2 regions of the Lysinibacillus sp. 2017 genome follow, and region 1 is predicted to be linked to the other one. Evidence: a T-box and tRNA genes for the amino acid it is inferred to sense, from the RefSeq annotation. Region 1 holds a T-box; the other holds one or more tRNA genes.

Region 1 (3,397 bases):
CAATTATTTCATCTGCACGACCTTGTTCCCCGATTAAAAAGAGACTACCTAACACCGCCTCAAAACCTGAACTATTTCGATACGTGCGTACATCTGTATTTTTAGGGACTGAGCCTGACTTCGCATTTCGACCTCTGCGGAATGTAGCAAGTTCTTCCTCTGTCAAAAAATTTTCATCCATCATGCGATGCACAATCATCGACTGTGCCTTCGCTGAAACGTAGCTTGTCGCTTCTTTATGAAGTGTATTCGGCTTCGCTCTTCCTGATAAAATTAAATGTTCACGAATTCTTTGCTCAAGTACCGCATCGCCCATATAGGCAAGTGCTAATGCATTAATCTGTATTACATCATGTGGTGTTAAATTTTGCATTTATTGTCCTCGTTTCCAACGTGTTCCTTGACGAGTATCTTCTAAAACGATATCCATGCTTAATAGCTGGTCACGAATTTCATCTGAACGTGCGAAATCACGGTTTTTGCGTGCAGCAATTCGCTCTTCAATTAACGCTTCAATCTCTTCATCAAGTAAGCCAGCTTCGACTTTCGCTTGAATCCCTAATACATTTCCGATTACATCAAACGTATTTAAAATGGCTTGTAATACTTCTTTGTCCGTATTTGCTTCGTTTAAATAAACATTTGCAATACGTGATAATTCAAACAATGCTGAAATGGCATTCGCTGTATTGAAGTCGTCATTCATCGCCTCTTCAAAATCAACTTTGATTTGCGCAATTTTTTCTAACCATTCTGCACTACCTTCAGCTAATCCAGCAGATGATACGATACGGTGTTCGACATTGGCGTAAGAAGTACGAATTCGGTCTAGACCATTTTTTGCTGCTTCTACTAGATCTTGCGCAAAGTTAATTGGATGACGGTAATGGACAGAAAGCATGAAGAAGCGTAATACTTGCGGATCGATTTGCTGACGAATATCATGCACTAAAATAAAGTTACCTAGTGATTTCGACATTTTTTCGTTGTCGATATTGATATACCCGTTATGCATCCAATAACGCGCGAATGTTTTATCATTATGTGCTTCAGATTGCGCAATTTCGTTTTCATGGTGAGGGAATGTTAAATCTTGACCGCCTGCGTGAATATCAATTGTATCCCCTAAATGTTCACGTGCCATTACTGAACATTCAATATGCCAGCCTGGACGCCCTTCTCCCCATGAAGTAGCCCATTTTACTTCACCTGGTTTTGCTGCTTTCCATAATGCGAAATCTAACGGATCTTCTTTTTTCTCACCCGCTTCAATACGTGCCCCTACCTTTAAATCATCAATCGATTGATGACTTAATTTGCCGTATCCATTGAATTTACGTGTACGGTAGTAAACATCGCCTTGTGATTCATATGCATATCCTTTGTCGATTAGCACTTGAATAAATTCGATAATATCATCCATATGTTCTGTAACGCGTGGATGTGCATCGGCTTTTTTGCATCCTAAAGCTGTAATATCCTCAAAGTAAGCTGCAATGAAACGATCTGTTAATGCCGACGTTTCTTCACCTAACTCATTTGCTGCTTTAATAATTTTATCATCTACGTCTGTGAAGTTCGAAACGAATTTGACTTCGTAACCCGCGTATTGTAAATAACGGCGTACTGTATCATAAACGATAACAGGGCGTGAGTTCCCAATATGAATGTAATTGTAAACAGTAGGTCCACATACATACATTTTCACCTTTCCTTCTTCTATTGGAACGAAGGGCTCTTTTTGTCTCGATAATGAGTTGAAAATTTGAATGCTCATTGTAATTGCTCCTTTTTTAAACTTGTCATTTCCTTTTGAAATTGTTCAATTATTTTTCTATTTCATCAAAAATAAAAAACGCCCCCATCACTAAAATTAGTGACAGAGACGCATATTAGCGCGGTTCCACTCTGGTTGAAGAAGTACGATAGACCCCTTCCGCTTAAAGAGTCCGTTAACGAGGACAAGTCGATTTAACCTACTTAAAATTTCAATTAAATACTCAAAGGTGCATTTCTGCTTTGCCTTGACCTAGATCACTTTCAGACGATGATGATCCTCTCTAATAGGTATGCGCCACGTACTTCTCCTTCTCAACGTGATTTCCGCTATATACAATGTATATTCATTTTACAGTTAATTTCTGAAAAATCAATTTATTTGGCTATTAGTTTGCAAATTGCTCTACGCGAGCGATTGCTTTTGCTTTACCAATTAAAGAAATTGAGTTTGGTAATTCTGGGCCGTGCATTTCACCCATGATAGCTACACGAATTGGCATAAATAAGTTTTTACCTTTTACGCCTGTTTCCTTTTGAACCGCTTTAATCGCCGCTTTAATTGAAGCAGCATCAAATGACTCTAAGTTTTCTAATTGTACTTTAAATGCAGCCATAACTTGAGGTACTGTTTCACCAGCTAACACTTCTTTTGCTTCTTCATCATATGAAACTTCATCATTGAAGAATTGGGCAGTAAGTTCAACGATTTCAGCACCGAAGCTCATTTGCTCGTGGAAAAGGCTGATTAATTCAGAAACCCATGCATGTTGTTCTGCTGTTAATTCTGCAGGGAGTAATCCTGCTTTTTGTAAATGTGGTAAAGCTAGAGCTACTACATCTTCAGGTGATAATTTTTTGATATATTGGTTGTTCATCCAAGTAAGCTTTGTTTTATCAAACATTGATGGTGATTTTGATAAACGTTTTTCATCAAATAACTTAACGAACTCGTCATGTGAGAAAATCTCTTCTTCACCTTCAGGAGACCAGCCAAGTAACCCGAAGAAGTTGAACATTGCTTCTGGTAAATAACCAAGATCTTTATATTGCGCTACGAATTGAATAATCGATTCGTCACGTTTCGATAATTTTTTGCGGTCTTCATTAACGATTAATGTCATATGACCAAAGCGTGGATATTCCCAACCAAATGCGTCGAATACCATCATTTGTTTTGGTGTATTTGATAAATGCTCTTCCCCACGGAATACATGTGTCATTTCCATGAAATGGTCATCTAATACTACGGCATAGTTGTAAGTAGGGATACCATTTGCTTTAACAAGTACCCAGTCACCAACGTCTTTTGATTCGAATGATACATCACCGCGTACTAAGTCAGTAAAGCTATAAGTAACATTTTCTGGAACACGCATACGAATTGTGTGCGGGATACCAGCAGCTTCTTTTTCAGCTACTTCTTCTGCAGTTAAGTGACGGCATTTACCATCATAAGTTGGTGCTGCTACGCCTCGAGCTTTTTGTGCTTCACGAGATGCTTCTAATTCTTCTGAAGAACAGAAACATTTATAAGCGTGCCCTTGTTCTAACATTTTTTCAGCGTGCTCTTTATAAATATCTAAACGTTCCATTTGACGGTAAGGTGCATATGGACCAC
Region 2 (3,397 bases), 460 kb from region 1:
GTAAAGTGTGATATAATTAATTGTGTCTTTCAAAAAGGTCTAGTGATGATGGCAAAGAGGTCACACCCGTTCCCATACCGAACACGGAAGTTAAGCTCTTTAGCGCCGATGGTAGTTGGGGGTTTCCCCCTGTGAGAGTAGGACGTCGCTAGGCTTACATAAAATTATTCCGAAGTAGCTCAGTTGGTAGAGCATCCGGCTGTTAACCGGCAGGTCGCAGGTTCGAGTCCTGCCTTCGGAGCCATCTAAATCTTGGAGAGTTGTCCGAGAGGCCGAAGGAGCACGATTGGAAATCGTGTATGCGGGTAAAACTGCATCAAGGGTTCAAATCCCTTACTCTCCGCCAGCCAAACTTTAAAAAATGGCCCGTTGGTCAAGCGGTTAAGACACCGCCCTTTCACGGCGGTAACACGAGTTCGATTCTCGTACGGGTCACCATTTACATTTATGAAGTCCAGCATGGAGGATTAGCTCAGCTGGGAGAGCACCTGCCTTACAAGCAGGGGGTCGGCGGTTCGAGCCCGTCATCCTCCACCATTAATTAACTTAATAATATTGTCGCGGGGTGGAGCAGTGGTAGCTCGTCGGGCTCATAACCCGAAGGTCACAGGTTCAAGTCCTGTCCCCGCAACCAAAATGGTCCCGTGGTGTAGCGGTTAACATGCCTGCCTGTCACGCAGGAGATCGCCGGTTCGATCCCGGTCGGGACCGCCATTTTATAAATAATACATATATGGGTCAGTAGCTCAGTTGGTAGAGCATTAGATTGAAGCTCTAAGTGTCGGCGGTTCGATTCCGTCCTGACCCACCATATAAATATAAAAGATAATTTTTGCCGGTGTAGCTCAGTTGGTAGAGCAACTGACTTGTAATCAGTAGGTCGAGGGTTCGACTCCTTTCGCCGGCACCATTACCTGGAGGGGTAGCGAAGTGGCTAAACGCGGCGGACTGTAAATCCGCTCCTTAGGGTTCGGCGGTTCGAACCCGCCCCCCTCCACCATCTTTATAGGGGCATAGTTTAAAGGTAGAACTACGGTCTCCAAAACCGTCAGTGTGGGTTCAATTCCTACTGCCCCTGCCAATTCTAATTAAACAAAATAATAATAATGGCGGTTGTGGCGAAGTGGTTAACGCACCGGATTGTGATTCCGGCACTCGTGGGTTCAATTCCCATCAGTCGCCCCATCTTTTATTTACGTTTAAGAGGTAAAATTAAATTATAATATATTGGCGGTTGTGGCGAAGTGGTTAACGCACCGGATTGTGATTCCGGCATTCGTGGGTTCAATTCCCATCAGTCGCCCCATTTATATATAATACTTAAAATTTTGGGGTATAGCCAAGCGGTAAGGCAACGGATTTTGATTCCGTCATGCCCTGGTTCGAATCCAGGTTCCCCAGCCATTTTTTATTTTGCGGAAGTAGTTCAGTGGTAGAACACCACCTTGCCAAGGTGGGGGTCGCGAGTTCGAACCTCGTCTTCCGCTCCAAAATACGGCGGCATAGCCAAGTGGTAAGGCACAGGTCTGCAACACCTCTACCACCGGTTCAAATCCGGTTGCCGCCTCCATTTTTTATCTAATCGGTTAAACCGGTTTTTTTTTACCTTTTTTTATTTTGCCGATATGGCGGAATTGGCAGACGCGCCGGACTCAAAATCCGGTTCCTTCGGGAGTACCAGTTCGACCCTGGTTATCGGTATCTGATTTAAGGTTTAACTGTCATAAACCTTATTACATCAAGACTTCTAGTATTTATACTAGGAGTCTTTTTTGTATTTATAGACTTAAAGCACTTTAATGATGAATCCGATAAGTAGAATCCTATGCGGAGGTATATTAATGGCTAAAAGAAGAAGTATAAATTTAACTAATGAAGAATTAAATTTAATTAGTTTTTTTTAATTAGATATATATTAATTGAAATTCTTAATGCTAAGATATGTGACTTAGTATTAAGAGACCTAAAGACTCCAGCATAACGCCTTTCGTGGCTTTTCCTTTGTACTCATTTCAGCCTTATTGTAATTCAATTATAAAATAATAAATTTTATATAGTATTAGTTAAAGAGAACCGTATCATAAGTAAGTGCGGTTTATAAAAAAAACAACTTCATGCCCATTCCCACTACATCTTAAATAAAAGTTGGTTTACGTTGTTAGTGTCGGATACACAAGATACTAGGTAATATCATTTTGGAATATGGTATAGTTAAATATTGGATGAAGGAGGTGTGGTAAGATGAAAGGTTGTTTAGTTTCCATAATAGGAATAATAGGATTAGGATTAGGTGTTGCTGTTTCGTTATTTGCGCATGCGATTGCATCAGGTATTCAATCAAATGAATTAAGTGAACAAGGAAATATCTCATTATTTTGGGTAGCTATTGGTTTTGTAGGGTTATTATTCATTTCAAAAAAACCAAAGTTTGGTGGGATTCTTCTTATTTTAAGTGGGTTAGTAGTAGGTTCTTTAATGCAGCCGATTGGCTATATAGCTACGGTACCTTTAGTGCTTGCAGGGATAATTGGTATGATTGGCAATAAAAAAGTTGCTTAGGAGGAATTATTAATAGGTTGTTTAAAAGGATTATTAAAGCTGATTATGGTTATAGTTATAGGTGGTTTATCATTTCTTTTAATAATTGGAATGTTTGTAAATAGTTTAAGAGACGGTGGTACAACCAATAATATTGAAGGCGGTATATTTCAGGATTCAAATGAAGTATTAAATATTTTGAATGAGGATCTATTAGGCATTAGTCAAAAGAGCCAGGACGAAATATTTATAGTTGTTGAACGTTATTCGAATACATATGGAACACAATCACTATCACCAGAAGAACAGCAATTATTTGATGAAATAGGAAGATTAGTGATTTATTACGGAGAATATTATAGTTCCTCTGGGAGTAATGAATATTCTCAAATGAACTATTCCCGTGATATGTATGGAAAATTCCTGGAGCAGCGACAAGTGTTGAAGCAGCAATTCGGATTAAAGTATACTCAGTAGTGAGTGATTCAAGAGCGAACATTTAGAAATAGTCTTAAACCGAATATATAGGTAACGCTGAACCGTATCGTAAGTAAATGCATCAATTAATATTTAATAAAAACTATTTATTACATTAAGCCTTTTTATTTTCTAGATGAATCCCTAAGAATGAAATTACTATTATAAAATAAACATTTTATGGTTTACATTTTAAATCACCACGATAGAAGAATATCGAGGTGATTTTATAATGGAAAAAAACATTTATAAACAGAGCGAAAGAAAATTTCTGAAGCTCTTAAAGGTAGAAAACTCGGAAAGAATGCTAGATCAGCGGAAAGAAGAATCGATTCTATTTTATCGAAAATATTTACAATTAATCATAATAGTTACTAATCAT

The links. The T-box of region 1 lies ahead of cysS (cysteine--tRNA ligase). A T-box ahead of a tRNA ligase gene usually reads a tRNA of that ligase, here a tRNA-Cys.
Region 2: it encodes a tRNA-Cys, which carries the amino acid that the T-box ahead of cysS (cysteine--tRNA ligase) is inferred to sense. The anticodon was not compared.

Annotation. Positions count from the first base shown of each region.
Region 1 is NZ_CP029002.1:3,658,031-3,661,427, forward strand. It holds gene DCE79_RS17990 (Mini-ribonuclease 3) at 1-373, opposite strand, end outside; gene cysS (cysteine--tRNA ligase) at 374-1,777, opposite strand; T-box leader at 1,879-2,104, opposite strand; gene gltX (glutamate--tRNA ligase) at 2,166-3,397, opposite strand, start outside.
Region 2 is NZ_CP029002.1:3,194,579-3,197,975, reverse strand. It holds rRNA gene rrf (5S ribosomal RNA) at 39-154, shown strand; tRNA gene DCE79_RS15705 (tRNA-Asn) at 169-244, shown strand; tRNA gene DCE79_RS15700 (tRNA-Ser) at 255-346, shown strand; tRNA gene DCE79_RS15695 (tRNA-Glu) at 364-438, shown strand; tRNA gene DCE79_RS15690 (tRNA-Val) at 462-537, shown strand; tRNA gene DCE79_RS15685 (tRNA-Met) at 560-634, shown strand; tRNA gene DCE79_RS15680 (tRNA-Asp) at 639-714, shown strand; tRNA gene DCE79_RS15675 (tRNA-Phe) at 736-811, shown strand; tRNA gene DCE79_RS15670 (tRNA-Thr) at 835-910, shown strand; tRNA gene DCE79_RS15665 (tRNA-Tyr) at 917-1,000, shown strand; tRNA gene DCE79_RS15660 (tRNA-Trp) at 1,008-1,081, shown strand; tRNA gene DCE79_RS15655 (tRNA-His) at 1,110-1,185, shown strand; tRNA gene DCE79_RS15650 (tRNA-His) at 1,231-1,306, shown strand; tRNA gene DCE79_RS15645 (tRNA-Gln) at 1,330-1,404, shown strand; tRNA gene DCE79_RS15640 (tRNA-Gly) at 1,416-1,490, shown strand; tRNA gene DCE79_RS15635 (tRNA-Cys) at 1,497-1,570, shown strand; tRNA gene DCE79_RS15630 (tRNA-Leu) at 1,620-1,701, shown strand; gene DCE79_RS15625 (hypothetical protein) at 2,242-2,559, shown strand; gene DCE79_RS15620 (hypothetical protein) at 2,650-3,015, shown strand.